DNA from 4 places in the Shewanella maritima genome. Region 3 is predicted to be linked to each of the others. Evidence: predicted binding sites of a transcription regulator. Region 3 holds the regulator's gene; each other region holds the start of a gene.

The links. The regulator LexA, encoded in region 3, represses DNA repair genes until DNA is damaged. The targets are predictions, from matches to a motif close to TACTGTATNNNNATACAGTA.
Region 1: EXU30_RS19280 (YebG family protein) is a predicted target of LexA. The motif match lies at 4,191-4,210, and genes of this name have one in related genera.
Region 2: recN (DNA repair protein RecN) is a predicted target of LexA. The motif match lies at 3,876-3,895, and genes of this name have one in related genera.
Region 4: recA (recombinase RecA) is a predicted target of LexA. The motif match lies at 2,547-2,566, and genes of this name have one in related genera.

The regions. Positions count from the first base shown of each region.
Region 1 is NZ_CP036200.1:4,525,843-4,534,032, reverse strand. It holds gene pepN (aminopeptidase N) at 1-340, opposite strand, end outside; gene prc (carboxy terminal-processing peptidase) at 414-2,465, opposite strand; gene proQ (RNA chaperone ProQ) at 2,484-3,119, opposite strand; gene EXU30_RS19285 (GAF domain-containing protein) at 3,406-3,864, opposite strand; gene EXU30_RS19280 (YebG family protein) at 3,898-4,179, opposite strand; gene EXU30_RS19275 (paraquat-inducible protein A) at 4,356-4,985, shown strand; gene EXU30_RS19270 (paraquat-inducible protein A) at 4,975-5,622, shown strand; gene EXU30_RS19265 (PqiB family protein) at 5,609-8,190, shown strand, end outside.
Region 2 is NZ_CP036200.1:1,237,203-1,245,392, forward strand. It holds gene barA (two-component sensor histidine kinase BarA) at 80-3,103, shown strand; gene EXU30_RS05220 (YjaG family protein) at 3,096-3,710, shown strand; gene recN (DNA repair protein RecN) at 3,920-5,578, shown strand; gene EXU30_RS05230 (phosphatidylglycerophosphatase A family protein) at 5,924-6,418, opposite strand; gene thiL (thiamine-phosphate kinase) at 6,418-7,374, opposite strand; gene nusB (transcription antitermination factor NusB) at 7,472-7,876, opposite strand; gene ribH (6,7-dimethyl-8-ribityllumazine synthase) at 7,888-8,190, opposite strand, start outside.
Region 3 is NZ_CP036200.1:2,894,215-2,902,404, reverse strand. It holds gene mtr (tryptophan permease) at 399-1,658, opposite strand; gene plsB (glycerol-3-phosphate 1-O-acyltransferase PlsB) at 1,664-4,084, opposite strand; gene lexA (transcriptional repressor LexA) at 4,326-4,943, shown strand; gene EXU30_RS12440 (SulA-like leucine-rich domain-containing protein) at 4,940-5,452, shown strand; gene coxB (cytochrome c oxidase subunit II) at 5,886-7,487, shown strand; gene ctaD (cytochrome c oxidase subunit I) at 7,500-8,190, shown strand, end outside.
Region 4 is NZ_CP036200.1:1,216,475-1,224,664, forward strand. It holds gene alaS (alanine--tRNA ligase) at 1-672, opposite strand, end outside; gene EXU30_RS05135 (regulatory protein RecX) at 951-1,370, opposite strand; gene recA (recombinase RecA) at 1,400-2,452, opposite strand; gene mutS (DNA mismatch repair protein MutS) at 2,938-5,514, shown strand; gene rpoS (RNA polymerase sigma factor RpoS) at 5,644-6,621, opposite strand; gene EXU30_RS05155 (peptidoglycan DD-metalloendopeptidase family protein) at 6,699-7,616, opposite strand; gene EXU30_RS05160 (protein-L-isoaspartate(D-aspartate) O-methyltransferase) at 7,681-8,190, opposite strand, start outside.

The DNA of each region.
Region 1 (8,190 bases), 1.6 Mb from region 3:
AATATGCACCATCTGACATGTACAAACCTTCAAGGCTTGAATTAGCAGCTGGGTCTAACTTGGTGATCACTGTCAGCGTAAAATCATCTAAATCCGCTTCAATAATCAAATTAGTATCAGTTTGTTGGTAAGATGCAGGCTTACCGTCAATCAGCACAGCTTCTAACGTCAGCTTGTCACCGTCTAGCACAAGTTGGGTTGCGCTCTTTAAACGAACAACTTTACTCACAGCGGTGACTTTTGTAGCTTCGCCATCAAGAATAAAGTCTAAATCGATATCTGTAATGGTAAATTCTGGAGATTGATAATCTTTTAAGTGCTTTGCTTGTATTTGCGTCATAACGCATCCTTTTTTATTGTTCGCATTAAAAAAACGCGCTGAATGCGCGTTTTTTTGTATTAAGTTTTGCTAATTACTTGCTAGCGTTTTTGGCCAACCTTTTAGCATCTACCATATCTAACGTGATTAAGGCGGTTTCATCCAAGAACGGGTCCGGTTGATCTTCCGCTTTCACATCTTCTACATCATCAAGCGATTCAACAGGTTTTAAGTTGTTGCGAACGCGGCGCTCGTTTTCACGTTTCAGCGCGCGAGCATCATCATCTTCACGAGACGCGATACGCTCTGACTCAACCAAAGAAATTGTTTTGTCTTCTTGATGCTTTTTAAACTCTTCAATGTCTTCAAGAATATAACCAAATTCAACATCGCCAACGATACGAGAGCTGTGTTTTTGAGTTAGGCTATCAATCAAACTGGTTTGAATATTACCAAGCACACCGTATTGCGCTGCTGGCACCTTATCCCAAGGTAGTGCATTTTTCTCTTCAGACTCGCCATATTCGCCAGGCTCTAACGCACTCGGGAAGGCTATATCAGGAGTAACGCCTTTTAATTGCGTGCTACCGCCATTGATACGGTAAAACTTAGCAATGGTGTACTGGACATGGCCGACAGGCTTTTCGTACATATCGTAAATTCGGCCCAGGCTCTTATGCTGCTGCACCGTACCTTTACCAAAGGTCGACTCACCCACAATTAACGCGCGGTCGTAATCTTGCAGCGCGGCTGCGAAAATTTCAGACGCTGACGCACTGTAACGGTCAACCATCACAGTTAATGGACCTGAATAAGCGCTCTTACCGTCATTATCACGATTTTGCGTTACGCGGCCATTAGCATCACGGATCTGCACCACAGGGCCTGCATCAATAAACAAACCGGTTAGCAATGTAGCTTCAGTAAGCGCACCACCACCGTTACCACGTAGGTCGATGATAATGCCTTCAACATTCTCTTGCTCAAGCTTGGCTAACTCTTTGCGTACATCTTCAGACAGGTTCATGTAGAAACCTGGAATTTGCACCACACCCACTTTACGGTCAGCGTATGGGCCAGTTTCTGGCGTGACAACTTTTGACGTTGCAGCTCTGTCTTCAAGGCGGATTTTGTCGCGAATTATGGTCACTTCAAAGGTCTTGGCGTTAGCGCCGCCTTTTTTCGGTAAAATCTCTAAAATGACTTCGCTGCCTTTAGGACCTTTAATCAGGTCAACTACGTCATCTAAACGCCAGCCAATCACGTCGACAATTTCTTCGCCTTTTTGACCAACACCGACAATCTTATCTTCGACAGACAACTTTTCACTGCTAGCCGCTGGGCCGCCGGCAACCAAACTTTTAATCACAGTGTAATCATCTGTCATTTGCAGCACAGCGCCAATACCTTCAAGGCTTAGGTTCATCTCCATTTGGAAACGCTCTGCATTACGCGGTGACAGGTAGCTAGTGTGTGGCTCAACTGTGCGAGCGAATGCATTCATTACGCTTTGAAATACATCTTCGCTGTGGGTTTGGCTCAAACGTTTAATCGCATTGTTATAACGTTTGCCGAGCACTTCTTGGATTTCTTTCCACTCTTTACCGGCAAGCTTAAGGTTTAGTGCGTCATACTTTACGCGTTGACGCCAAAGCTCATCTAACTCGGCTTCATTTTTAGGCCAGCTTGCGTCTTTACGGTCGTACTCGTACTTATCACTCGCTTTGGCGAAGTCAAACTCGTTTTCAAGTAACGACAGCGCATAGGCAAAACGTTCATAACGGCGTTTTTGAACCACTGCATACATTTTATACGCAGGGCCCATATCGCCTAGCTTCACCATGTCATCAAATTGGTTCTGATACTGGTTAAAACTATCAACGTCGGCTTGAGTAAGGATGTTTTTGCGGAAATCTAACTGCTCAAGAAAGCGCGTATAGATTTGCTGGGAAAATGCATCATCCAATTGGAAGCGATGATAATGGGCACGAGTAAAACGATTAGTGACACGTTTACTCGCGACCTTGTGTTGCGGCTCTTGCGCTAACTCAGGTAACTCGCTGATTTGAATAGTTGGTGAAATTGCCCACGCCGATAATCCGACAAATAAACTGGCAATTGACGCAGCCAAGGTTAGTTTTCGCATCAACAAGTTACTCCTTATTTATACCAAGATGTGTTCAACTTTTACTTTTACAGATAATCCTGAATCTAATTGAACTTGAACATCATCTTTTTTGATGTCAGTGATCACACCAGCTACTGGTGCAGCACCTAATTTTACGTTTACGCGTTGATCTTGTTTTAGATCAGACATGTTGGCCTGAGTTAAGTTCAAATCAACTGGCGGTGTTTTAGCCGGACGATCTTTTTTGCTCGGTACACGCTTGTTAACTGCACGTTTAGTATCTTTACGTGGCGCTCGTTTCGCGGCATCTTTCTTAGGCGCTTGTGCTTGACGCTTAGCTCTAGCCTTTTCTTGGCTTTCCTTTAATGTAGTTTGAGCATGTTCAATATGCTCTTGCTCAAGCTCACCACATTCATTGCCATCAAGATCAACACGTTGAACACCCGCTTTGATCCCTTTTAAATAACGCCAGCTGCTGGTATAGCGTCTTAGCGCTACACGTAACTGAGTTTTACTTACTTTAGAATCATCAGCTAACCGTTCAGCTAAATCTTGAAATAAACCAATTTTTAGAGGTTTAGTTTCACCTTCTTTAATAAAACATAAAGGAAAGGTTTCGTATAAATACGCTAAAATAGCGTTAGTGTCGGTCAACTTTTCTGTTGATTCCATCATTACTTCCACGTTAATAAAAGGGACTCTTAAGGTAGTGGTTACCACGAGTCGTTCATCTTTTGTTAAGCGCTTAATGGTCGCGACAGCATGTTTACCATCGCATTGTTTACCTAGCTCTTAACCTACAAATTAGCACTATAATATATTTTGCAAAAGGAAATGAAACAATCCTTAACAAAATACTCGCCGCCAGTTGCGCACAAACACAAGGCTGCAAGTAGCGGCTTATTATAAAGCTCATGACGACGATTGCGACCTAGAATTACGTAATATTGGTCGCAAACTAACCAAATAAGACTTTTTCGAAGCTAGAAACGAGCATTTCTAAGCCTTGTTGATCTTGCTCATCAAAACGATCAAAGCTTGGGCTGTCGATATCGAGTACCCCAATCAGCTGACCGTCATTGCAAAACGGCACCACAATTTCTGAGTTACTGGCTGCATCACACGCAATGTGTCCGGCAAATTGATGCACATCTGCAACACGTTGGGTTTGCTTTTGCTGCGCGGCAGTACCACACACACCTTTACCTAAGGCAATACGTGTGCAGGCAAGTTTGCCTTGAAATGGGCCAAGAACCAGTTGATCATTTTTAAGCAGGTAAAAACCAACCCAATTAATGTCTTCTAAGTTGTCATTTAACAGCGCAGAGAAATTGGCCATGGCACAAACTAAGTCATCTTCACCTTCAAATAATGCAGTTACTTGACGGTTTAGTACATCATAAAACTCTTGCTTCATCGTGTTGCCTTTATCTAGACGTAAAATCAGTAATTATTCAGACTCTTGCTTAGCTTTTGCTTTTTTCGCAGGAGCGGGTTTAGGTTTTACCACACCTTTTAACAAATTGCCGAGTTCATCTTTATTTTGTGCAAGATAAAATGCCAGTTGCTCACAAGCTGTTTCATCTAAACTTAACTCTGATTTTTCTAGAAACGGAATCAGGTTATCCGCAATATCGAGCATTTTGTCATAGGCATCGGCTTCTTTTTTGGTTGTGAAGGTCATCTTCTCTTCCCCTTCTCTGACTACGACGAATTTGGTGATAACAGCCATGATTCCTCCGCTACTGTTTTTATATACAGTAAACAAGGTTCTCATACATTGAAGTTATGATGCAAGTATTCTGATTAATCTGATATTATTTAATTTTTATGCAATGTGATCTTGAGCAATTTATTTGTTTGCTCAATCTTTGATGGTTCACACGATATAGGGATTTCACGGTCAATATGGCTCATACGGATCAGCATCAGTGTCATGTACTTTGCCGCTCGTGCGATTTGGTGGTACAAAAGCGCGCACTACCCTCGCCAGTTAGAGCACTGTGCCCGCGTTGTGGTACGGCGCTTTACGATACACCTTACTGCTCAATTAACGGTATGCTGGCTTTGTGTATTGCTGCGTTAATTATGTTTTTCCCCGCCAACTTGCTACCAGTGCTTGAAATCCACTTCCTTGGCAGCATACGTAACACCACAGCATTTCAAGCTGCAATCGCTGTGGGCGACCAAGGTTATTGGGTTGTTGGAGTCGCGGTCGCGATATCAGCGGTAATCGCGCCCTTGTTACTACTTAGCTCAATACTCGCGCAAGTATGTATTGCAAAATTTGCCCTGCATTTAGAACTTGGTAAGAAAACTCTGCGGATGCTACTTAAACAGCAAGGGCTGTTATCACAGTTAACCATGCTTGAAATATACGTGTTGAGTTTTTTAGTTTCGGCTTTCCAGCTGTCTGATTTTGCCGACGTACACATGGGCATGGGCACGTTTTGTTTTACCATGTTATTTTTATTGCTGTTGTTTTTACAACGAGAGTACAACCTTGAACATATGTGGGGCTTGTTAGATGACAACTAGCTCTTCCCTAGACAATCAAACACAGATTCAAGGTATGAATAAGGGCTTATGCCTTTGTAAAGTCTGCCGCAAGATAAACCTAACAAGTAACGGCTCTTGTACCCGCTGTCATGCCCCGTTAGCAACTCGAAATTATGCGAGTATCGGCCAAAGCTGGGCTTTACTAATCACAGCGGTTATCTTGTTGGTGCTTGCCAACATTTATCCAATTACATTGATTACTAATCGCGGCGTCGTTACTAATGACACCATTTTCAGTGGCACCGTACACCTGGTAAAAACTGGCATGATCCCGATTGCCATCATTGTATTTACCGCCAGTGTGTTGGTGCCATGGCTAAAAATCATTGGACTTGCGATTTATTTAACAGCGATTAGCTTTAACTTACCAGTTTCTAAGAAGAAATTAATGGTAGGCTTTCATATAATTGAATGGATTGGCCGCTGGTCGATGTTAGATTTGTTTGTTATTTCTATTACCGTAGCTTTGGTTAATATGGGGCAGCTTCTCGATGCAAAACCCGCCCCAGCAGCTACCGCATTTGCACTAGTTATATTGCTGACACAATTAGCAGCGAAAGTACTTGATACTCGCTTACTATGGGATCGTTTGGAACCTCAAAATGACGCAAAGTGAATCACCTAAGATCGTTAAAAAGAAATTATTCTCTCCAGTATGGCTGTTACCTATTGTTGCGCTTGTACTGGCTGCCTGGCTTGGATATAAAAGCGTAAAAGAAGCCGGCGTTGAAATTCAGATTCACTTCCCAAATGCCGCTGGTATCGAAATTGGTAAAACCCTAGTCAAATACCAAGGTCTCACCGTAGGTAAAGTGACTGACATTAGTCTCGATGATGACTTGGTCGGGGTAAATGTGCGTGTATTAATGGACTACCGTTCAGAGCCATTTTTAAACGAAAGCAGTCAATTTTGGCTGGTTAAACCAAAGGCAAGTATCACTGGAATTGAAGGACTAGACACCTTGTTCTCGGGAAATTATATCGCGGTTCAGCCAGGTGAAGGTAAAGCCACTACAGACTTTGTTGCCAAGCAATCTGCACCAGCTATTCTTCCAGGTTCTCGGGGAATGGTGATTTCGTTAAAGGCGGATAAGCTTGGCTCACTTGACGTTGGCTCACCACTTTTCTTCAGACAAATTCCTGTTGGTAATGTCGTTAGCTTTCATCTTCAAGACGATAAAACCATCATCATCAATAGCTTTATTGAAGATCAATACGCTCACCTAGTTAAACAAGACTCACGCTTTTGGAATGTTTCAGGGTTAAAAGTTGACGCGTCTTTGTCAGGCATTAGCGTTAACACCGAAAGTATTGCATCTATTCTTGCCGGCGGCATTAGCTTTAGCTCAGGCGACGGTGAACAAGCCACTTATGGCGATCAATACCAATTATACGACTCACAAGAACTCGCCATTGACGGTATTGAATTAAAATTCAAAATCGACACTGGCGATGATGTAAGTAAAGGTACGCAAATTGTTTACCGCGGACTAACGGTCGGTGAAGTCACTCAGGTTACCCTTGACGGTGACAAGGTTGCTGTGGATGCCAAGCTTGAGCAAGAATACCAAGGGCTACTAACCGCAGACAGTCAGTTCTGGCTTGCTGGCGCGCACATCTCCCTTGATGAAGTCAAACATCTTTCACGTCTTGTTACAGGCCATGTCATCAATATTTTACCTGGTAACAGCAAAGAATCATTACCGGCTTACTTTGAACTGCAAGCTGAGCAACCTGACTTATTACTAGCAGACAAACTACCACTCACATTAAGTGCTGACATTCACACAGGTGTCAGCGTTGGCGCGCAAATTCGCTATAAACAGTTGCCTATCGGTGAAGTACTAGATATAGCATTGAGTGACGATTTCAATAAAGTTAGCTATCAAATTGAGATTTACCCTGAATATAAAAAGCTACTTACCCAAGGAAGTTACTTCGTTCATGAAGCGGCTTTAGACATAAAGGCATCGCTTGATGAGGTAAGTGTCAAAACCCGCGATATTAATACGTTTATGAAGGGTGCAATTAGTTTAATACCTAGCTTTAAAGGTGAGAGTGTACAAGCAAATGCGCAAATGAAGCTGTACGAGTCAGGTGATGTCGCACAAGATGAATTTAGACTGGCAAAAATGCACAAACTGAGTTTAAGCGCCAACAACGGTGCTGACTTGTCTGTGGATTCTCCTATCTACTACAAGAAAATGGTGATCGGCCATATCAACCGTATTGACTGGATAGCCGAGCAAGATAGCTTCGAGTTTGAGTTGGCTATTGAGCCCAAATATAAAAAGTTGATAAATGAACGTACCGTTTTTTGGCGTAACAACGCCCTTAGCGTAAATGCGTCACTTGCGGGCGTAGAAGTCGACGTAGCGCCTTTGGCCGGCGCAATTAAAGGTAGCATTTCTCTCGGCATGATAGATGAAGGCATAGAGGTTCAACCAAGCGCTAAAGGGTTGCTTTATGAAGATAAACAGCTTGCCATGCGTCAAGCGCAACTGGTCACTCTTACTGTGCCGGCTAGTGTCAAACTCAATGACAACGCAGCTATTCGTTATCAAGGGCACCAAATCGGCTTTGTGAAACAAGTCAAGCTACAAAGTGACTTAGCATTCATTCAGGCAAACGCTTATTTATATGGTGAATACGCTGATCACTTCAGTAAGTCCGACAGTGAATACTATATTGTTGATGCCAGCATTTCGCTTGCTGGCATAGAAGCTCCTGATACTTTAATTACCGGCCCTTATCTTGGAGTACTACCAGGTAGCGCCGATACCAAAGCCCGTAGTTTTAAGGTTAACCTTGAATCCAAGTTTGATTCCCATCGCCCATCTGGCTCGGTTGATTTCGTCCTAAAAGATGAACAACTCGGCTCAATTAAACAAGGCACACCTGTGTTTTACCGCGGCATTGCCATTGGTCAAATCGACGGTTACCAACTAAGTAGCAGTGGCAGTCATGTGGAAATTTTTGGCCACATTGAAAAAGAATACACTTTCTTGATAAACCAAAGTAGTAAGTTCTGGGATGCATCTGGGATCAAGCTAGAAGTAGGCTTATTCTCTGGCGCGCAAATCGAAACAGGGTCATTAGAAACCTTGCTAGCAGGTGGCATCTCAGTAGTGACTGAAGAGATCACAACCGATAACAACAAACTCACCTCAGGCTCACGCTTTAT
Region 2 (8,190 bases), 1.7 Mb from region 3:
AAAAACTAGTCAACACTGCTCAAAATCTGGCAGTCTAAGTGCTAGCGAAATTATATCAAATAGGACAGCTTTGGATACCATGGAAACAGCTAACAGTGTAACCAAATTCAGTTTGCGATCTTGGGTACTGGTACTCGCGTTAGCCCCCACCATTGTGGTTGGTATTTTACTTGGTAGCTATTTTACAATTAATCGTTTCTACGAATTAGAAGACACGTTAATTGCTAAAGGGCTGAGTATTGCTGAGCCCCTAGCCATTGCCAGCGAATTTGGTATTGTCAGCAACGACAGAGAATCCACCAAACGCCTACTATCTGCATCCCAAGTTCGCAATGCCTCTCTGATACACTCTATTGCATTATTTGATACTAATAACCAACTGTTTGTTACCTCTCATTACCACAAAGATTTTGAGACCATGCGCTACCGCAACCCTGTTGCGCAACTAACAGAAAGCGAGCACGAAACCATAGGGGATACCATGATCATCCGGGTCCCTGTGGTAGCCAACACCGAGCTCAAGCCTAAAAAGGCGGCGCAATCTCAAACTGAGCAAATCGATGTTCCAGCTGTGTCAGAGCCAGAGCGAGCACGCCCCAATAACAGGCCCATTAATGTTGATGCCGAGGATCTACTCGATGGCGCTGAGCAATATCAAGGTTATGATCAGACTTTGCCGTCAGACACTACTGCGCAGTTGATTGCGCTTGCCAATGATTCCCAAACATCTCGGACACAAACTGCTGAACCCGCAAGACCGACTGCTAACAATGAAGTTTACAACGAACGTGACGAACGCCTTCTTGGTTATATGGCGATTTTGATGAACAAGGAAAATGCACTCCTTGCACAGCACCGCTCAGCCATCGCAGCGTTTGTGATTATCTTAATTGGCGTGCAATTTAACCTGTTTTTTACCTTTCGCTTAGTGAAGTTTGTTAACCACCCTATTACCGAAATGGTGCGCGTGGTGGCTAAAATCCGTGAAGGTAAGCTCAGTGCTCGGCTTGAAGGTAATTTGATTGGTGAACTGGATTTATTGAAACGTGGTATTAACGCTATGGCAAGCTCCTTGTCGGAATACCATGACGAGATGCAGCAAAATATTGACCAGGCGACATCTGATCTTCGAGAAACATTAGAGCAAATCGAGATCCAAAACGTCGAGCTTGATTTAGCAAAAAAACGCGCCCTTGAGGCCAGCCAAATTAAGTCGGAATTCTTAGCTAACATGTCTCATGAGCTGCGCACACCACTTAATGGCGTCATCGGCTTTGCTCGTCAGTTAATTAAAACACCACTGCACTCGAGTCAGCTCGATTACATTAAAACCATTGAACGCAGCGCAACTAACCTACTTGGGATCATCAACGATATTCTAGATTTCTCCAAGCTTGAAGCCGGTAAAATGGTACTTGAAAAAATGCCTTTTGCCCTGCGAGAAACCATCGCTGAGACCTTAGGCATTATCGCAGTAAGTGCACAAGAAAAAGGCCTAGAGCTGGTTGTCGATATTGACTCAAATGTTCCAGAAAGTGTTACAGGTGATGCGATGCGGATCAGCCAAATTATCACTAATTTGGTAGGCAATGCGATTAAGTTCACTGACGAAGGCAGCGTTAATATCAAAATCCACTTAGTGACCTTAAGTGATGAGACTGCCACCTTACGCTGTGAGATTATTGATACCGGCATAGGTATTGATGAAAGCCAACAAGATTACTTATTCCAGGCATTTGGTCAGGCTGACTCGTCGATTAGCCGCCGCTTTGGGGGCACAGGTCTTGGTCTAGTGATTACCAAGCGCCTAATCAACCAAATGGGCGGGCAAATCGGTTTTACCTCTAGTCCTAATCAAGGCTCAAACTTCTGGTTTATCCTGCCATTAGGCATTAGCCAATTCCAAATTGGTGAAGTTCTACCTATGGATGCGCTGCACCACAAAAATGTATTGGTGTTTGAGCCTCGCTCATTAAGCCGCGATACCCTGAACCGCCGCTTTGAGTCATGGCAAATGTCACTTACTAGTGTAGGGCAGCTGGATCACTTTGAGTCAACTTTAGACAATGACAAGGTGTTCTTCGACTATATTATTGTCAGCTGTAAAGGCTTCAAAACAGATGAAGACTTCACCAAACAACTGCAAAAAGCCAAGCAACATACTAAATGCCTAGTATTAATGCATGAGATTCAAGATCAAAGATTAATTGAAGAAGTGCTCACGCCAAATACCGATGTTCTACTAAAAACGCCAGTGAGCGACTACACTCTTGCGCGACATATGATTTACCCACCTGAGCCTAAACCGCTACAGCAAATCACCAAAACACCGGTTAAAGTACAAGAGAAAGCCAATGTTAACGTACTGGCAGTAGATGATAACCTTGCCAACCTAAAGCTTATCGACACGCTATTAAATGAGTTAGTCACCAACGTGACCACAGTCAAAAGCGGCGAAGATGCGGTGCAAGCATCCCGCAATCAAGTCTTTGATATCATCTTTATGGATATTCAAATGCCTGGGATGGATGGCTTAAAAGCCACAACCATTATTCGTGACAACTCACTTAATCGTCACACGCCGATTATTGCAGTTACTGCACACGCGGTTGCTGAGGAGCGTGAGAATATTTTACAAAGCGGCATGGACGGTTTCTTACCTAAACCTATTGATGAAGAGTCCCTCAAAACCGTCATCAATAAATGGGTCGCCGCGCCGCAATTTACCCACTTTGATGTGCACACGCTCAATTGGGAGCTATGTTTATCGCAAGCTAACCAAAAGCCAGATCTTGCATTCGACATGCTGAAAATGTTGATGGAGTCGATCCCTGAAACCATGAACAATATTGAGCAGTCGTTTGCCGAGCACCAGTCTGAGCGATTACTGCAAGCCGTACATAAACTTCACGGCGCAAGCTGCTATAGCGGCGTACCAAGAACGCAAAAGCTGTGTCAGGAGATTGAATCGGCGTTAAAGCAGAAAACCCCGATTAATGACATTGAACCAGAAATACTAGAGTTACTTGACGAGTTAACTAAGGTAGAATCTGCAGCACAGCAAGTCATAGATCAATTATCGGTGGAAATCCCCAATGACTAACAAGACAGGTTTTTTTAAACGTCTTAAAGCCCTTAGCCTGCCGCAAAAACAAATTTTTGCTATCGCTTTATGCCAACGTATGCTTCCTAACTACCAACTGTTTAGCGAAGTGTGTGAATTTGGTAAACCACAAGTACTTAGCACAGCGCTTGAATTACTGTGGCAAAGTCAGTACGACAAAAAACTCAAGTTTAACCTTGATGTACACTTACAACGCCTTGAAGAAATCATGCCAGAGCCGGCAGATTTTGACGTTTATGGCGTCTATCCTGCTCTAGATGCCGCGGTTGCGGTTTCGACCTTACTCAGCGCCATCAATGCCCAAGCTGAAGAAGATATTGTTAACATCAGCAAGCTTTCTTCAAGCACGGTTGCGCACTACATTGAAGCCATGAGCGAGCAAGAGCTTGAAGGACAAAACCTAACTCACAAGCAACTCGACGACTATGTATTTGCCCACCCTATGATGGAGCAAGAAAAGCAATTGCAAGGTATGCTGCTTGATATCATTGAGCTAGAGCCTCTCAATGCCGAGTTCATTAAAGGTTTGCGCAGAGACATCATTGAGGCCGACGCCTCAAACCTCGGTATTAGCAGTAAAGCTTAATTACTGTATTAATAGCCGTTTTAATAACTCATTTCAAAGCTCGCGGTCGCGAGCTTTATTTTTATCTAAATAAAATTCAACAGCTTAACAGTATTACCAAGTTATATAAGCATACAAGGACACATTTTTTCAGCAACCGCCTTTACTGTATAAAAAATCAGTATATACTGTTTATCAATACAGTGGTTGAGTAAAAATAGGACAACAAGATGCTTTGCCAGCTAAACATTAACAACTTTGCTATTGTGCGCTTTTTAGAATTGGATTTTAAAGCGGGCATGACCAGTATTACTGGCGAAACCGGTGCAGGTAAGTCGATTGCGATTGACGCCCTTGGCTTGTGCCTAGGTAACCGAGTCGACACTAACTCAGTGCGCGCAGGAGCAAGCAAAACTGAAGTAAGCGCCCGCTTTACTTTAGATGATGTGCCTTTGGCAAAGCGTTGGCTAGAAGATAACGATCTCGACTTAGATGACGACTGTATTTTACGCCGTACTATCAGCGCTGAAGGTCGCTCTCGCGCCTACATTAACGGCAATCCTGTACCTGTTACTCAGCTAAAGTCTCTAGGGCAATTATTAGTTGGCATTCATGGCCAACACGCCCACCATGCGATGCTAAAAAGCGAGCACCAACTTACCCTGCTCGATGCCTATGCTAACCATAAAATGTTGCTTGATGCTGTAAGCAGCAGCTACCAAAGAAGTCGCCAAATTGAGCAGGAATTAAAGCAGCTTGAACAAGCTCAGCACGAGCGCCTTGCGCGTAAGCAGCTACTGCAGTATCAAGTCGAAGAGCTTGATGAATTTAACCTGGGCACGACTGAATTTATTGAGATAGAACAAGAACATAAAAAGCTTGCTAACGGCAGTGAATTGATTGAGAGCTGTCAGCACACCTTATCGCTATTAAGCGACAATGAAGAAGCAAACATCGGCTCACTGTTATACCAAAGCATCAGCCTTGCCGACAGGCTCGGCGAGTTTGACCCAGAGTTAGCTCAAGTAAGTGAAATGCTCAATCAAGCACTTATTCAAGTTCAAGAAAGCGCCAGTGAAATTGAGTCTTACGTTAGCAATATTGAACTCGACCCGCAGCATTTTGAGTACCTGGAAAACCGCCTGTCCATGGCTATGCAACTGGCACGTAAACATCAAGTGTCAGCCGATGAACTCGCTAAGCATCACCAAGCTTTAAAAATTGAGCTTGAGGATCTCAGCAGTGATGAAACCAAGTTAGATGAAATTAAGCAGCAACTTGCACAAAGCCGAGAGGCTTACCAGCAACATGCGAAAAAACTGAGTCAAAGCCGCACTCGCTACGCGAAAGAGCTAAACAAGCTAGTGACCCAATCAATTCAGGAGCTAAATATGCCTAAAGGCAAGTTCTGTATTGATGTCGACTTTAACGAGGACGCTATGAGCGCAATGGGCTCAGATAAAGTTGAATTCACGGTAACCACTAACCCAGGACAACCACTGCAACCTATCGCCAAGGTAGCGTCAGGTGGTGAGCTATCACGTATAGGCTTGGGTATTCAGGTTATTACAGCGAAAAAAGTCTCTACACCGACACTGATTTTCGACGAGGTTGATGTGGGTATCTCAGGCCCAACTGCAGCGGTAGTCGGCAAAATGCTACGCTCACTTGGTGAGTCCACCCAAGTATTTTGTGTGACCCATCTGCCGCAAGTAGCTGGCAATGGCCATCAACACATGTACGTTAATAAATTCAATAAAGGCGGCAAAACCGAAACCATGATGACGCCGCTCAATAAAGACCAAAGGGTTAATGAGCTAGCACGACTGTTAGGTGGCGATATCATCACAGAAAACACTCTTGCCAATGCTAAAGAGCTGCTGCAGTAGTATCTATCGTTGATATAGATTGGCGCACAAGCTTCACAGCTTAATACATGCGTCTAAGTTAAACACCGTGAGAATAAACATCGGCAAGATAGGCTCTTTGTAGATTAGCCCTTTGAAGATAAACACTTATAAGGAGGGTGTTTACATAAAAGGGTTTAGGTACCAGACGGTTAACAGGTTGGCTTTCAGATAGTTAGCGCTCTTAAACTGATGACCATTAGAATGGTTATATAATCAATGGCTAAGACCTGTTCCTAGCATAAACAAGGTATTAAAAAGGCATTAAGTATCCACTTAATGCCCATTAGTTTTATCGATGCGACTTAATAGAGCGGCGGTATTAGCTTAAGCTAAAAAGTAAGCTAACCCTTGCAAGCAAATCAGGGCAAATACTCCAGCCAACACGTCATCAATCATAATACCAAAGCCACCATCAACCTTGGCATCTAACCACTTAATTGGCCACGGCTTGATAATGTCGAAAAAGCGAAATAGACCAAAGCCTACTAGCAGCCATATCCAGCCCGCTGGCGCCGCGATAAAGGTGATTAGTAAACCTGCCACTTCATCCCATACAATCGCCCCATGATCATGCACCTGCATATCTTTAGCGGCTTTATCACAGATATAAATACCAGCGATGATGCTCACTAAGGTTAACGCAAGATAAATAGGTAAGCTAAGTGGCGCCATTAACAAATATAGTGGGATAGCAGCCAAAGTACCGAAAGTGCCGGGCGCTTTAGCAGCTAAACCGCTACCAAAGCCTAGCGCTAAAAAGTGAATTGGGTTAGCAAGCGATAAACGCTTAACTGCAGGGTCTTGAGATAGAAATTTCATTAAAAGTGTTCAAAGCCGTTTTGTTCAATCTGGTAAGGCTGGCCATCTTGTACCAACTTAAGCTTATCACCCGGGCAGATTTGACCAATTTTGACAAACTTAACCCCGGCATGAAGTAAAGCGGTATCAATGGCGCCGCGCTGAGCCTCAGGTACAGTAAATAGTAACTCGTAATCTTCACCGCCGGTTAATGCATAGCTTAACGCCTTGTCTTTATCGACACTCTCAAGCATTGAAGTTGATAGCGGAATAGCATCGACATCAATAATTGCGCCCACAGAGGATGCTTTTAAAATATGCTGAATATCTGAGATTAAGCCGTCAGACAGGTCAATTGCACTGGATGCTAATGAGCGCAGCGCTTGACCTGCAAGTACGCGAGGTGTTGGATTGTAATGACGGTTAATCAAGTAGCCTTTGTAATCAGAGCTAACCTCCTGCTTACCAAGCAAGATATCTAAACCTAATGCCGAGTCGCCTAGGGTGCCTGTAACATAAATCCAGTCGCCATTGTTTGCACCAGCGCGAGTAAGCGCTTTACCGTGCGGTACTTGACCATGAATTGTCACTGTAATCGACAATGGACCGCGAGTAGTATCACCACCCACCAGCGATACACCATAGTACTCAGCAGCTTCAAATAACCCCTGACTAAACTGAGTCAGCCATTCTTCATTAACTTCAGGCATGGTTAACGCAAGCGTCATCCAGGCAGGCTCGGCCCCCATGGAAGCAAGGTCTGATAAGTTTACTGCTAGAGATTTATAGCCTAGAGCACTGGCTGGTATTTCAGACAAGAAATGAACATTCTCGACTAAAGTATCGCATGAGATCGCCAGCGATTTACCTTCAGCAGGTAACACGATAGCGCAATCGTCACCAATACCAAGCTCAACATCTCGCCTGTTTAAACCATGGTCACGAAAGTAATGTTCAATTAATTGGAATTCTTTCACAGTGGTTGTTTGCGCTTACGCGCTACCTTGTTTGCACCTTGAATACGCCTAGCAAGCAACAAATGAAAAACGGCATCCGAAGATACCGTTTTCAGTGTTACTTTTGCTTGACTAACTTATCCAGCAATCCGTTAACGAACTTGTGGCTATCGTCAGCACCAAATGCTTTCGCTAGCTCAATTGCTTCATTAATTGCCACTTTAAATGGCACATCGTCACGGTAGGTTAGTTCATACGCAGCTAGGCGAACAATAGCCTTCTCTACTGGAGAAACGTCATCAAATTCACGGTCTAAATGAGGTACAAGACGCTCATCAATTTGTGCAGTTTTAGACGCTACGCCCGCCAGTAACTCACGGAAGTAAGCAAGGTCAACGCCATCTGTCTTCTGTTCAGTTAAAAACTCATGTTCAACATCAGCAACATTGTTTTGGCTAAGCTGCCATGAATAAATAGCTTGAACAGCTAAACGACGTGCCTTACGGCGCTCTGAAGGCTTCATTAAATTTCCTACTATACCAACTGTTGTTCTAGATCTTGCAGCACATTAACCATTTCTAGCATGCCAAGTGCAGCTTCACCGCCCTTGTTACCAGCTTTAGTACCAGAGCGCTCAATCGCTTGCTCGATGGTATCAGTTGTTAATACGCCAAATGAAACTGGAATATCGTATTCAAGTGCCACTTGAGCTAGGCCTTTGTTACACTCGCCAGCCACCATATCAAAGTGTGGAGTGCCACCGCGGATAACCGCACCTAGAGAGATAATTCCGTCAAACTTACCGCTAGCAGCCACACGGCGTGCAGCAAGTGGAAG
Region 3 (8,190 bases):
CGCGATTAAACTACGTATACAAACAAGCTAAACATAGACTAATTTACCCATTTTAGCAGTCAACTTTCATCGTCAATTCTTATGTTATTATGTCTGCAGACAGTAAAGAATCCACCTTTTGAAAAAGGTGGGTTTCAATTATTTAGTATTCTCAATAGCATCTATAAGTAATGATATTTAAAGCCTTTGAAAACATGGATGTTTTCGTTGAGCCCACAAGGATGTGCTTGCTGCGTGCTTTAAATATCATTACATAGCAGGCTCAACCTAAACATGTCATGTAAACAAAAATACAAGCAAAGCCTATACGATGATAACCTAATGAAGTAGGTGGCTTGGGAAAACAAAAAAGGCCTTCCGTAGAAGACCTTTACTATTCATACAAATCTGTAAATTCGCTATTTGTATACTGGCAAAATATCCGCCATCGCTAACAAGTGGCACGCAGCCGTAATCACACCAAAGGCAATCACTAGCCAGATAATGCCATTACCACCTGGCACCTTAAAGCCGTCGCTATTTGGATACAGTTTACGTACCTTGTATGCCAATAACCCCGGCACAATAACCGCCCAAATAGTTGCTGCCAACGCGGCAAAACCAATCGCAATCAAAAAGCCATTAGGAAACAGTAAGCCTAGAATGGTTGGTGGAATGAAGGTCACAGCCGCGGTTTTAGCACGGCCTGTTGCTGAATCATCAAAACCGAATAAATCCGCTAAGAAGTCAAACAAACCAAGAGTTACACCAAGGAATGAAGACGCCACAGCTAGGTTTGCAAACAAGGTAAGTAAGTTATTCAACCAAGTGCTTTCAATCACATCAGACAGCGCAGCAACTAGCACGCCCATGTTACCGCCTTTAGCGATAATATCAGGGAAAATACTACGGTCGATATTGCCCATAGTGGCGACTAACCAACACACATAAATCAGCAAGGCGATACCGGTACCAATAAATATCGCCTTAGTGATCTTAGCACCATCTTTACCATAATATTTAACTAGGCTTGGCACGTTACCGTGATAACCAAAGCTAGTTAAACCAAACGGTAAAGCGGCCAACATAAAGGGGAGATAACTTGCTTGAGAATCACTTTGCGCAAGCTTGCTAAAGTCTACTTCAATGAGCAGATTACCAATCGCCAGGAAAAAGGTAATCACCATACCACCAAGCATAACGGTGGTAATTCGATCGACTGCTTTAGTACTGATAACAACAATTGCAGCCAATACCAAAGCAAACACAAGACCTGCGACACTTTGCGGCAATTCAACACCGATTGAATTTAGGCTGTGATTGACAATGGACCCGCCGCCACTGATGTAAGCGTACGACAAGATATACAACACAAACGCGATAGACAAGCCATTGACCACTCGCCAAAATTGCCCAAGAGTCTCTTTGGTCAGCGTGTCAAAGCTCGCACCAGGCTTAAAATGCAAATTAGCTTCAAGCAAATACAAGCCAGACATCAGCATGCAAAACCAAATGCCAACAAGCATGACCAATGACCAACCAAACCACATACCAGCGCCCACAACTGGCAGAGAAAACATACCCGCGCCAACTGTGGTGCCTGCAATAATCATTGCACCACCGAGTAGCGATTTAGCTTGTGGGCTAGCCGTTTGGCCACCTTCGTGTTGAATTGTCATTGAGTTTAACCGTGCTCCGCAGCAACGCTGTCTACAATTGTTTGTTTTACCGATGAGCGCTGTAATTGATTGACATGCTCACGAATTCGAATCACATCTTCATTAGCTTGCTCTGCACTCAAATAACCAAGATCTTTAAGCTTCACGCTTAGGGTGTTGTACAATTTCTTGTCATAGAATTCAGGTGCCGTTACCCCATGTAACTTACCTAAACGCTGCGCAAGTTGGTAGCTGTCGCTTTCGAGTTCACTGCGCTCAAGATCAGGTTTAATGGCAAGCAAATTGAAAATGATTGCGTAACGTTGCATGGTTTCGCTGACAGTTTCAGCAAGCAGGTTTAACTGTGTGACGTGTGCCTCATTGACTTTAAACAGCTCTGTGCCATCTATTAACTGCTCTGCTGTCATTAGCGCCAAAATGTTATCAATGTAAGCATCAAGATCATCGATATTCATAAACAGCTCAGCTTTCAATAGCGGATATAAATCCGCCACAATCGCTTTTATTTGCTCACGCTTACAATTTTCGATATAAACCAGGCAACTGGCGATAAGTGAAGGCACAATCAACAGGTGAATGATGTTGTTGCGATAGTAGCTCATGGTGATACTTGTTTGCTCATCAAGTGAGATAATCTCACCCATGGTGTCTTTTTCAGAGACAAACTTATTCAGCGCTAATCCTTGGTCGATAACCGAAGCGCCATCACCGTCCACCACAGAGGTGTAGCCTGTGTATGGCACCTTGTTGAGTAGATTGAGATAAAGATTTAACTGCTTCTCTAGCTGGCTGCGCTCTAGTGCATTTTGCTCAGTCGCCAGTAACGCTAGACTACCTAAAGTGACGGCAGAAACCGCCGCGGCGCCGTTAATATTGGTCATCACGCGATTGGCTAAATCATTGACGGCTGGTGTTAACCAGCTTGGCTTTTGCTCTTTATCTTTTGCCATTTCTTCGCGCCAATCAGGTGATTGCTGAGTTAAGAAATTTTGCAGGTTAATTGGCTCACCGAAGTTAACATAGCCATGGCCAAAGTTACCCAGTTTGCGGATAATGCCGAATACTTGCCAAACCGACTCTTTCTTTTTCTTCTTGCCGCTTAGCTCTTTATGATAAGTCGCCACTTCCATCACGTGGTCGTAACCCAGATAAACTGGTACTAGCGTGACAGGTCTTTCAATGCCGCGCAGCACACTGTTAACTGTCATCGCCAACATACCGGTTTTTGGTGCTAGCAAGCGCCCGGTGCGTGAACGACCACCTTCGGTGAAGTACTCTACAGAGTAGCCCTTGGTAAACAGCTGATCTAAATACTCACGAAATACTGCGGTGTATAACTTGTTTCCGTTAAAGCTGCGGCGAATGAAGAAGGCGCCGCCGCGGCGGAACATAGGTCCTGCTGGCCAGAAGTTAAGGTTAATACCTGCAGCAATATGCGGCGGTACCATACCTTGATAGTAAAGGATGTACGACAGCAGCAAGTAGTCCATGTGGCTGCGGTGACAAGGTACATACACAATCTCGTGGCCGTCATGGTGTAATTGGCGAACTTGCTCAGCGCCGCGAATTTTAATGCCACTGTAGAGCTTATTCCACAGCCAGGTTAAAAAGCGCTCAGCGATACGAATTAAACTGTCTGAATAATCTGCCGCTATCTCATCAATATATTTAACCGCAGTTTCCTTTGCCTTCTCCTCTGATACTTTCTTGTTGGCAGCCTCTTCCTTAATCGCTTTTTGTACCGCTTCAGACTTCAGTAATGAGTCAAACAATGAGTTACGATTTGGCAGCTGTGGCCCGGTCATCACCTTGCGTTGACGACCAAAGTGTACCCGAGCAACACGGGTAAGCTTTTGCGCGATGGCTTTATCACTGCCATGCTCATCTGCCATAAATCTAAGTGATACAGCATTTGAGAACTGCACGAAGTTATGACGACCTAAAAACATAATCATCAGCCACTTGCGTAACCAGGTTGGACTCTGACGCTCTAGTACTGCCGCTTTCATGGTGTCATCTTCTTTGCCCGGCGTACGCCCCCAATACAGGCTCACTGGCACCAGCTGAATATCTAATTCAGGACGCTGGCGGTGCACAGTTAACAGATTGGTAAAATAGCTCAGGAACTTGTCACCACTTTCTCGGCGACCAAAAATCGGCTTACGTCCTTCAAGGCAAACAATCCTAGGCACCGTCAAACCGTCAATTTCTAGCGGCTCATAGGGGCTTGGCATACCAAAGCCTGAGGTGATTTCACTTAATGCAGCGGTGTCGCTAATCGACTCCGTCTTCATCACGTAAACAATGGGCTTATCTTTATCGAGATTTAAGTCATCAAAAGGATCTTCAGGAACAACAATCGTGTGTACCATCCACTTTTGAACCCAGCGCAACGCGCGTAATACTAGCGAATCTGGTTTTGACATAGTTGTGATTATGAATTCTACGGACAAATAATGCCGCATAGGATAACAGAATATCGTCGGCTAACACTATGAGTTATCAATCGTTAATCAAACCACCAGCACACAGTAGTTTTCAGAGCACACTGACTCAGAGTTCGCTAACTCACTAATAGCCTTTCGAAAAAATAATATTGGTTAATACTTGCACGAACCCAAACACTGTATATAATGACAGTCACTGTATAAAAAAACAGGATTCAACATGAGACCATTAACGCCGCGCCAAGCAGAAATTTTAGAGCTAATTAAAACCAATATTGCAGAAACTGGCATGCCACCTACTCGTGCAGAGATTGCCAAGCGTCTTGGGTTTAAAAGTGCCAACGCTGCTGAGGAGCACTTAAAAGCGTTAGCTCGTAAAGGCTGTATTGAAATCATGCCTGGTACATCTCGCGGTATTCGCCTCCCTCAAGACGAAGAAGCGCAAAACGATGGTCTGCCGTTAATTGGTCAAGTTGCTGCGGGGGAACCGATTTTGGCGCAGGAACATGTTGAACAGCATTACCAAGTTGACCCAGATATGTTTAAACCTTCTGCTGACTTTTTACTACGCGTGCGCGGCGACAGTATGAAAGACATTGGTATTTTAGAAGGCGACTTACTTGCGGTGCATAAGATGCAACAAGCAAGAAATGGTCAAGTGGTTGTCGCTCGTGTTGAAGATGATGTCACAGTAAAACGTTTTGAAAAGAAAGGTAATACAGTACTGCTACATGCTGAGAATGAAGACTACTCTCCAATCAAGGTCGACTTAACCTGTGAGAGCTTAACCATCGAAGGCTTAGCGGTTGGTGTGATTAGAAATGGAGATTGGTCATGAATAACTTAATGGGAAATTCACCTCGCCACCCTGGTATGTGGACTGATAGCTCAACAAGCTGCACCGATCTTCAAGTACAACCTAGCATTAATACTGTGCGCTCAAACACTCAAGGTGAGCAGGAGCTAAAAGCCCTTGCACCACAACTTGCTACGCTGAGTTTTCAAGGTCGCTGGATTGTACTTATCAATCCTCCACATATTAGCTACAAACAACTGCTTGCTAACGCAGGCGTCCGCACTGACCGGGTATTGTTGGTGCATGCAAAAGATGAAATTGAAACCCTCTGGGCCACTGAAAAAGCCCTTACCAGTGGTACATCTAGCGCGGTCGTTAGCTGGACCAGCAATCTAGATGACCGCGACAGTCGCCGTCTGCAACTGGTAGCAAAAAGTGCTCGCGCGCTTGGTCTAGTTATCCAGGAGCAACAAGCAAGCGAACATGCTAATCAAGCTGTTAACCCAGCAAGTATCACTGGCAAAATGAATAATTTCGCAGCAATTCATTAATTTTTTATTGCGAATAGAACTCAAGCCCTGCCACAGTTGCAGGGCTTTTTGTTGCTTTTTTTAAGCCATTTTTCAAGCTATTACCGACAAAAGTGATCTTGATCAATATTTAAACTGCAAGTAATGTTAAATCAAGGTGGCTGATTTTTACGCGCCATCTGAATATAAAAAACGTGAATCCACATAGATTGGAACACGTCAAATCAGAGTTGATAAATTCAGTCGTAGGTATCTCGAGCGGTAAACACCCGTAGTCGTGCAGCAGTAATGCTAACCAAGCCATAGTGCTTATTAGCATCGAAGTATTCTCACCGCCATCGATACTTTGAAGTCATCAAGCTTTTTTGGGAACCGAAGAGTTTGCATAGAGCAGAGACTTACTGTGTGACTCTTCTTTGTAGTTGCTATTCGCAATTGGCAGAGGAGAAGTCTTGTGAAGCAATGGTTGTATTGTGCGCTATTGGGGTTACTAGTTGTAGTAGCACCGCGCCTTGGGGCAAGCGAAATGCCCCTAAACATGACCCAAGGTGTCACTAATATTAGTGGTCAAGTGTATGACCTACACATGATCATTTTGTATATTTGCTGCGCCATTGGTTTTTTGGTGTTTGGAGTAATGATTTACTCCATGATATTCCACCGCAAATCAAAAGGCGTTGAACCCGCTAAATTTCACCATAGCACCAAAGTTGAGGTGATATGGACGGTTATCCCTTTCCTTATCCTTATCGGTATGGCTATTCCAGCGACCAAAACTTTGATCGCCATGGAAGACCCATCGAATGCTGACTTAACGATTAAGGTAACGGGTTCACAATGGAAGTGGCATTACAGCTACTTCAATGAAGACGTCGAGTTTTTCAGCGTACTATCGACCCCAAGAGATCAAATCGAGGGCGACGCCACCAAAACCGATACCTACCTACTGGAAGTAGATAAACCTCTAGTCATCCCTACCAATCGTAAAGTGCGCTTTTTAATGACTTCAGATGATGTGATTCACTCCTGGTGGGTACCCGCATTTGCCGTTAAAAAAGATGCTAACCCAGGATTTATTAATGAAGCCTGGACCAAGGTTGATAAGCCTGGCACTTACCGCGGGCAATGCGCCGAGCTATGTGGTAAAGACCACGGCTTTATGCCGGTGGTGGTTGAAGTATTACCAGAAGCTGAATTTGATGCTTGGTTAGCTGACCAAAAACTAGCAGCTAAACAGGCCGAAGTAGAAGCCGCCGCATCGCTTAATAAGACCTTGTCGATGGAAGAGCTGATGGCTCAAGGCGAGCAGGTTTACCTTGCGAGCTGCGCGGCTTGTCACCAACCTAACGGCGCTGGCCTTCCGGGTGTGTTCCCATCACTTATTGGCAGTCCGCTGATTAAGGGCGATGTGTCAGCTCACATTGATATCGTAGTTAACGGTAAACCCGGCACGGCTATGCAGGCATTCAATAAGCAGCTAAGTGCAACTCAAATTGCCGCTGTCGTCACTTATGAGCGCAATGCCTGGGGCAACAACAGCGGCGACTCAGTGCAGGCGATCGATGTTAGCAACCTTACTACAGGAGCTGCCACCAGCTCGAGCGCTGAAACTGAAGCAACCCAAGCGGTACCTGACGCAACCTCGGCTGTCGAAACCATAGAGCAAGCAGCTGAAACTGTGGTTAGTGAAGTCCAAGAGATCGCCAGCGAAGTTGCTCAGGCAGTTGAAGCCGACCTTTCCGAACTCACCCATGAACAGCTAATGAGTGAAGGTGAACAAGTTTACATGGCAAGCTGTGTTGCCTGTCACCAAGCCAATGGCGCAGGTCTTCCTGGTGCTTTCCCATCTCTGATTGGCAGCCCTATCATCAAAGGTGATGTAAGCGGTCATATTGAAGTAGTCAAAAACGGTGCTCCTGGCACGGCAATGCAAGCGTTTGGCGCATTACTGACGCCAAGACAAATCGCTGCGGTAGTGACTTATGAGCGCAACGCTTGGGGTAATAACTCAGGCGATACCGTGCAAGCGAAAGACGTTGACAGTCATGGTCAGTAGGAGAGTGGAACAATGAGCACAATGACACACGAACAAACTGCCGACCATGTACACCATGATGATCATCATGGCGCCCCAAAAGGGCTCATGCGTTGGGTTTTAACCACCAACCACAAAGACATAGGTTCACTCTATCTGTGGTTTAGTTTCTTAATGTTTTTAACTGGCGGCGCAATGGCGATGGTTATTCGCGCCGAACTATTCCAGCCAGGTCTACAACTAGTTGACCCCAACTTCTTCAACCAGATGACCACGGTTCATGGCCTCATCATGGTATTTGGCGCAGTGATGCCAGCCTTTACAGGGTTAGCAAACTGGCTGATCCCCATGATGATTGGCGCGCCAGATATGGCGCTGCCGCGAATGAACAACTGGAGTTTTTGGATCCTACCATTCGCGTTTTCTCTGTTGATAGGCTCGCTATTTATGGAAGGCGGCGGACCTAACTTTGGCTGGACCTTCTATGCACCGCTGTCGACAACCTATAGTCCAGATACCACAGCACTATTTGTATTCTCTGTGCATATTATGGGTATCAGTTCAATCATGGGTGCAATTAACGTTATTGTCACCATCGTCAATATGCGCGCTCCAGGCATGACCTGGATGAAGCTGCCACTGTTTGTGTGGACTTGGTTAATCACGGCATTCTTGCTTATTGCCGTTATGCCTGTCCTCGCCGGTGTTGTCACCATGGTATTGA
Region 4 (8,190 bases), 1.7 Mb from region 3:
TTCACCGTCAGCTTGACGGTTATATTGCATAAATACGATGTTCCAGATTTCGATAAAACGATCGCCATCTTCTTCTGGTGTGCCAGGGCGGCCACCCCAAATGTGCTCACCATGATCGTAGAAAATTTCAGTACATGGACCACAAGGGCCAGTATCACCCATTTGCCAGAAGTTATCTGACGCGTAAGGTGCGCCTTTGTTATCACCAATACGGATAATATTTTCAGCGGCTACGCCAATTTGCTTGTTCCAGATTTCAAATGCTTCATCGTCTGTTTCGTAGATGGTTACGCATAGCTTTTCTTTTGGTAGCTTTAAGGTTTGAGTTAAGAAGTTCCACGCAAACTCAATCGCGTCTTCTTTAAAGTAATCACCAAAACTAAAGTTACCTAGCATTTCAAAGAAAGTGTGATGACGCGCAGTATAACCCACGTTATCTAAATCGTTATGCTTACCACCGGCACGAACACAGCGTTGTGACGTTGTTGCGCGGTTATAGCTGCGCTTTTCCATACCCAGGAAGGTTTCTTTAAACTGATTCATACCCGCATTGGTAAATAACAAGGTTGGGTCGTTATGCGGGACAAGTGAACTACTGTCTACAACTTGGTGTCCGTTTGACTCAAAGTACTTTAAAAATGCACTTCTTAATTCGGCAGTGGTTTGAAACATGAAATGATCCTGGATATCAGTTTTGAAAACTCAATAAATGTAAGCTTAGCGCAAGCCCAGCCTACACATAGAAATGTCGGCATTATATACCTATTGTGCGTCAATAAGCGAGATGATAAAAGCGATTAAATACAGTGGTAATCCTGATGCAAACAGGTACTTTAGGGGATTAGCGTGGACAATTTGAAGGCAATGACTGTTTTGACAAATTGACGCCTTAAAAGCTGAAGGAGAATTTACAAAATACCAAGTGAAACTTGTAGGTGGATACGTAAAGCTTAGTCTTCAAGATATGGGTCATAATCAAGGGCGTATGCAACTTGATCAAAGCTAAACCCTTGGCCAACTAGATGCCTAACCCGTCTTGCTTTTTCTTTATGATCGCTTGTCTTGGGTGTGCCGTACTTTTTAACCGCTTTTTGCTTGGCAAGTTCAAACCAATCACAATCGCTGGCGTCAATGGCTTGCCTTATCACGTTTTTACCCAGGCCTTTTTGCGCCATCGCTTGGGAGATGCGCATTACACCATGACCTTTGGCAATATGGCTTTTAAGTAGCAAGGCTGCATAACGATCATCACATTGAAAACCTTGAGCTTCGCAGTAATCTAATGTTTGCTCAATTTCGAGTTGTTCGAAGTCTTTTTGCAGCAGCTTAGAGTAAAGCTGCTGGCGGGAGTAATCGCGGCGCGCTAACAGCGCTACCGCGTATGACTTTGCTGATTGGCTCAGAATACTTCACCAGTCTCTAAGTCGATATTTTCTTCACCTTCAACTGCATCTGCTTTGTTCGCTAGCAACATGCCGCGAAGCGCCGCTTCAATTTCAGCAGCAACTGCTGGGTTTTCGCCTAAGAAACGACCGGCATTAGCACGGCCTTGACCAATCTTGTCGCCTTTATAGCTGTACCAAGCGCCAGCTTTATCAAGTAGCTTGTGCTTGACACCTAGGTCAACTAGCTCACCAGTGCGGTTAATGCCTTCGCCATATAGAATTTGGAATTCAGCTTGCTTAAATGGTGCAGCAATTTTGTTTTTCACCACTTTGACGCGTGTTTCGTTACCTACAACTTCATCACCATCTTTAATTGCACCTGTACGGCGAATATCTAAGCGAACAGAAGCGTAGAACTTAAGTGCGTTACCACCGGTTGTTGTTTCAGGGTTACCGAACATAACGCCAATCTTCATACGGATTTGGTTAATGAAGATAAGCAGGGTATTTGACTGCTTTAAGTTACCAGCAAGTTTACGCATTGCTTGACTCATCATACGAGCAGCAAGACCCATGTGCGAATCACCAATCTCGCCTTCAATCTCAGCTTTTGGTGTTAGTGCCGCTACCGAGTCGACAATAATCACATCAACTGCACCAGAGCGAGTTAACGCATCACAAATTTCTAATGCTTGCTCACCAGTATCAGGCTGAGAACAAAGTAGGTTATCAATATCAACACCTAGCTTTTTAGCATAAATTGGGTCAAGCGCGTGCTCAGCATCGATAAAGGCACAGGTTTTACCTTCTTTTTGCGCCGCAGCAATAACTTCAAGGGTTAATGTCGTTTTACCAGAAGACTCAGGACCATAAATCTCAACGATACGTCCCATAGGTAAACCGCCCGCGCCTAGCGCTGCGTCTAATGATAATGAACCGGTAGAGATAGTCTCAACGTCCATGGTGCGGTCTTGGCCAAGCTTCATAATTGAACCTTTACCAAATTGCTTTTCAATCTGACCTAATACAGCGTTCAGTGCTTTCTCTTTATTCGGATCAACCTTCATTGTAAAACCCTCTAAGGTATTCAATATTATGCAAAATATTCGTATTAACTTGTGATTACAGCTAACTAGGTGCTGCTCAATATGATGATAAGTATACTGTACAATCATACAGTATCAATAGCTGGATCGACTTTTTTTTAACAGTTAACTATTTCTTACATCGATTCAATTAATTACCTATGTAGTTAACCTGAACTCGGGATTAGAAAATGCCAATAAGTCCTTCGTACAGAGTTATACTCAGCATTAAGTTTCTAGCGAGATAGTTTTATTTAGTTCAAGGCGAAGCTACGCGTCAATAGCTAGCCTATTGCAAGTAGCTTCAACATCTTCACTTTACTAAGAGACAGCCAAAAATTACCGTTGAAAACCGATTTATTATCCTGTGCTCAGGTTAGTTACTCCTAGCTGATTCTACTCTTGCCATTAACTTGCTAAGATAGCCCCTTTGCGATTTCCCATCGAATAAAGAGTTCCAACCAAGCATGACACAAGTAGATACCTCAAATTTAGATAAACACACCCCTATGATGCGCCAGTACCTAACATTAAAAGCCGCCCACGCTGACATGTTATTGTTTTATCGCATGGGTGACTTTTATGAGTTGTTCTACGACGATGCCAAAGACGCTTCAGAGATGCTTGGTATCTCGCTCACCGCACGTGGCAAAAGTGGCGGTGACCCAATTCCTATGGCAGGCATCCCGTATCACTCAGTTGAGAACTATCTCGCTAAACTTGTGCAACTAGGTCAATCAGTTGCGATTTGTGAGCAAGTTGGTGACCCTGCTACAACCAAAGGCCCAGTTGAGCGTCAGGTTGTGCGCATCGTAACGCCAGGTACGCTCACCGATGAGGCTCTACTACAAGAGAAACAAGACAACTTACTGGCTGCGGTCTATCAGGCGAAAGTGGGTTATGGCTATGCCACACTTGATGTGTCATCAGGCCGTTTTGTTATTGCCGAGCTTGAAACCGACGAAGCATTAGAAGCAGAGCTGCAACGTACCAATCCTGCGGAGCTGTTATATAACGAAGAGTTTCATAACACCCTGCTACTGAGTCAATATAAAGGTAACCGTCGTCGCCCTGAATGGGAGTTTGATTACGACACCTGTATCAACCTACTGCTCAACCAATTTGGCACCAAAGACTTACGCGGTTTTGGCATTACAGATGCTCGCTCGGGTCTGCAAGCTGCTGGCTGCTTGATGCAATATGTTAAAGACACGCAGAAAACCGCCCTGCCTCATATCAACTCAATTGTACGTTTCAACCCAAGCGAGTCAATTGTACTAGATGCAGCAACCCGCAAGAATCTTGAGCTGACAGTCAACTTATCAGGCGGGCATGAAAACACCCTCGCTTCTGTGTTGGACAACACTGCAACGCCAATGGGCAGTCGTATGCTGCAGCGCTGGATCCACCAGCCGCTTAGAGAGCATCAAAAGATCACGGCGCGCCACAATGCAATCAATGAATTGATCGACAGCAATCTCTACGATGAACTGCACGACCAACTCAAAGCCTTAGGTGATGTTGAGCGTATCATGGCAAGACTTGCCCTGAGAAGTGCTAGACCACGGGATTTTGCCCGCTTAAAACAAGCACTGGCATTGTTACCAGAGATCCAACAGACACTAGCTAGTTGTCAGCAGCCGCAGCTGCGCGCTCTTGCCAAGCTAATGGGTGAATTTCCAGAGCAACACGCGCTGTTAGATAGCGCCATTATTGATAATCCTCCAGTGCTTATTCGTGACGGCGGCGTGATTAAACCCGGTTACAACGCTGAGCTTGATGAATGGCGCAGCTTAAGTGAAGGCGCCAGTGACTACCTTGTCGCATTAGAAGCACGCGAGAAAGAGCAAACGGGGATCAATACGTTGAAGGTTGGCTATAACCGCGTCCACGGTTATTACATAGAAGTGAGCCGCTTACAGTCTGACAAGGTGCCACTTAGCTACCAGCGCCGTCAAACACTTAAAGGTACTGAGCGCTACATCACCCCTGAGCTAAAGGAGTATGAAGAGAAGGTTCTTTCAAGCCAGGGTAAAGCGCTAGCGCTAGAAAAACAGCTTTGGGAACAACTATTCGACCTGCTACTGCCTAAGCTTGCAGAGCTTCAGGACTTTGCCACCGCTGCCGCGCAATTAGATGTACTGACTAACTTTGCTGAGCGCGCCGAAACCCTTAACTATCATTGCCCTGTGATGCAGTCAGGCATTGGCATCAAAATCGATGCTGGCCGTCATCCTGTTGTCGAGCAAGTGAGTCAAAGTGCCTTTATTGCTAACCCTGTCGAGTTAAATTCACAGCGCAAAATGCTGGTTGTAACTGGCCCAAATATGGGCGGTAAGTCGACCTATATGCGTCAGGTTGCTCTAATCACCTTGATGGCTCACATAGGTTGCTTTGTGCCTGCTGAGCAGGCTCAGATTGGTGAGGTAGACCGCATCTTTACTCGTATTGGCGCATCAGATGACTTAGCTTCTGGCCGCTCAACCTTTATGGTAGAGATGACAGAAACCGCTAATATCTTGCACAACGCAACACCTAAAAGTTTGGTGTTAATGGACGAAATTGGCCGCGGCACATCAACCTATGATGGCCTGTCTCTAGCCTGGTCTGCTGCTGAATACCTGGCTAACAAGGTCAGTTCCCTCACTTTGTTTGCGACCCATTACTTTGAGCTTACTCAACTGCCAGATATGATCCCAAGTGTGGCTAATGTGCATTTAGATGCCATAGAGCATGAAGATACCATTGCCTTTATGCACGCGGTTCAAGAAGGCGCAGCAAGTAAAAGCTATGGTCTACAAGTTGCGGCACTAGCGGGGGTGCCAGCTCATGTGATTAAGTCAGCAAAACATAAACTTGCCCAGCTTGAAAGCCGTGGAGGTCCGCTTGAAGCAAGCACACCAACTCAAGCAGCCTTACCACTTGCCGCTTATGATCCTGAGCCTAGTATGGTGGAGGAAAAGCTCGCTACTATTGAACCAGATAACTTAACTCCGCGTCAGGCGTTAGATGCCTTGTATCAGTTAAAGCAGCTGCTGGACTAGTTGATAAAGTGAGTTTTTACCGCTTATGAATAGTGCTTGAAGTTAATCTATTGGTTGCGAAGTAAAAAAAGGAGCATTGATACGCTCCTTTTCAATATGCAGTAAATATTTGGCTGATTAGTGGATCTACTACTCTCTAAACAGCGCCTCTACCGACAGGCCTTGAGAACCAAGCAGATCTTTCAAGCGTTTTAATGCTTCCACTTGAATTTGACGTACACGCTCTCGAGTTAAGCCAATCTCAGCACCAACATTTTCAAGCGTTGAAGGCTCATAACCAAGTAGACCAAAGCGTCTTGCAAGCACTTCACGCTGCTTAGTATTAAGCTCGTTTAGCCAACCAACAATCGATTTAGATAAATCTTCATCTTGTACACGGTAATCTGGGCCAACACTGTCATCGTCAGCAATCACATCAAGTAAGGCTTTGTCATTATCTTCACCGCCTAATGGCGTATCAACTGAGGTAATACGTTCATTGAGCTTGAGCATACGGCTAACATCGCCAGTAGATACATCTAATTTTTCAGCAATCTCTTCAGCTGTCGGCTCATGATCAAGCTTTTGCGCTAACTGACGCGCAGTACGCAGATATACATTAAGCTCTTTCACCACATGAATAGGTAAACGAATGGTACGGGTCTGATTCATAATCGCCCGTTCAATCGTCTGGCGGATCCACCAGGTAGCATAAGTCGAGAATCTAAAACCACGTTCAGGGTCGAACTTTTCAACGGCGCGGATTAAACCTAAATTACCTTCTTCAATCAGATCTAACAGTGCTAAACCTCGATTATTGTATCGACGGGCAATTTTAACGACGAGTCTTAGATTACTTTCAATCATGCGGTTGCGAGATTTTTCGCAGCCTTTGAGGGATTTACGTGAAAAGTAAACTTCTTCTTCCGCAGTTAATAGCGGTGAGAAACCTATTTCACCTAAATAGAGTTGAGTTGCATCGAGATTTTTTTGTAAGTCGTCTTGGACTTTTTCTTCAATCTCTAGTTCTTGCACTAGGCCACTGCCGGTTTCGGCAACTTCAGTTTGTGGTTCTTTAGCTAGATCGATTAGATGTTCTGCTGTCGCAGCGTTATTTTTTCGGCTCATATTGCTCTCCCAAACCTTGCTTGTGGTGATTAATCTACTGCACTTGCCTATCCTCCGATGTTTATGTTGCTAAACGATTACTGTTTAGGTAGATATTTTAATGGGTTAACTGATTTACCATGAAAGCGAATCTCAAAATGAAGCATCACTTTGTTGGTTCCTGTACTGCCCATTTTTGCAACTGTTTGTCCTGCACTAACGAATTGCTTTTCTTTAACCATTATCTTGTCAGCGTGGGCATATGCACTCAAGTAATCATCATTGTGTTTGATAATGACTAAGTTGCCATAGCCTCGCAGAGCATTCCCTGCATACACCACTCTCCCATCCGCAGCGGCTTTCACAATATCACCACGGTTGCCAGCAATCTTAATCCCTTGATTGCCTTGTTCGCTGGCAGAAAATCTCCCAATAATTCTGCCTTTGACTGGCCACAACCAACGCTTCACCTTTTTTGGTAGGGTCGACACAGGTTGACTTACAGTTTGGTTAACTTTTTGTTGGGTAGTTGTTACAGAATACGCAGACTCTTGGCTACGATCAAGCTCTTTTTTTGAGCGATTGTTCGCTGTAGTGGACGACTGGAATTTTACGCTTTGCTTTTGATTTTCCGAACTTTTTACCGTTATTGGGGTCGCAGGGGCGGTAGTGATCGCGACACCCTTGGTTACATTTGTCGCTTTTTTAGCACTGGTAGGAGCAGCAGGTTTTGGATACAAAGCAAGCACTTGACCTGGATAAATAGTGTACGGTTTTTGTAACTTATTCAGCCTCGCAACGTCAGAATAATTCTTACCCGCGCCCCAAGCTATCGAGTACAAGGTATCGCCTTTCTTCACCTTATACCAACGCTTGGTAAGCGATCCGCGATCATACTTAGGCTTAGATTTCGCCGAGAGGCTTTCGACCGGCGCGGCTTGATGTGATTGAAAACTACAACCAGTGCAAAGCAAGGCAATAAAAAGGGATACTGCTAGCCAAACACTGTATTTCAAAGTCGTTTCCTTGTAATCAATAACGTTGAAGTCGTTTAAATCAAAAAGCTAGCAAATAAAGAGCTTAAGCCAACTCACCATTTACCAGGGGCACAAACTTAACAGCCTCAATAGTTTGCGACTGGAATTGATCGCCACTGCGAGTGATCTTAAGCAGCTGCTGGCTTTCCTCCCCCACGGGGATAATCAATACACCACTATCGCTAAGTTGCTGCAGTAATGCTTCAGGTACGCTCGCTGCGGCTGCAGTCACCATAATGGCGTCAAATGGGCCGCGGTTACTCCAACCTTTCCAGCCATCACCATATTTAAATGATACATTGTGTAGATCTAAACGCTTCAATCGCTGCCTTGCCTGGATCTGTAAAGCCTTAATGCGCTCAATGGTGCACAGTGTGGGAAACAGCTGCGCCAAAATGGCCGCTTGATAGCCAGAGCCAGTACCAACCTCGAGTACATTTTTAGGCGCTAGTTGGCACAGTAGCTCGGTCATTCTAGCAACAATATAAGGCTGAGAAATAGTTTGCCCTTGTCCAATCGGAAGCGCAGTATTCTCATAAGCTTTATGACCAAG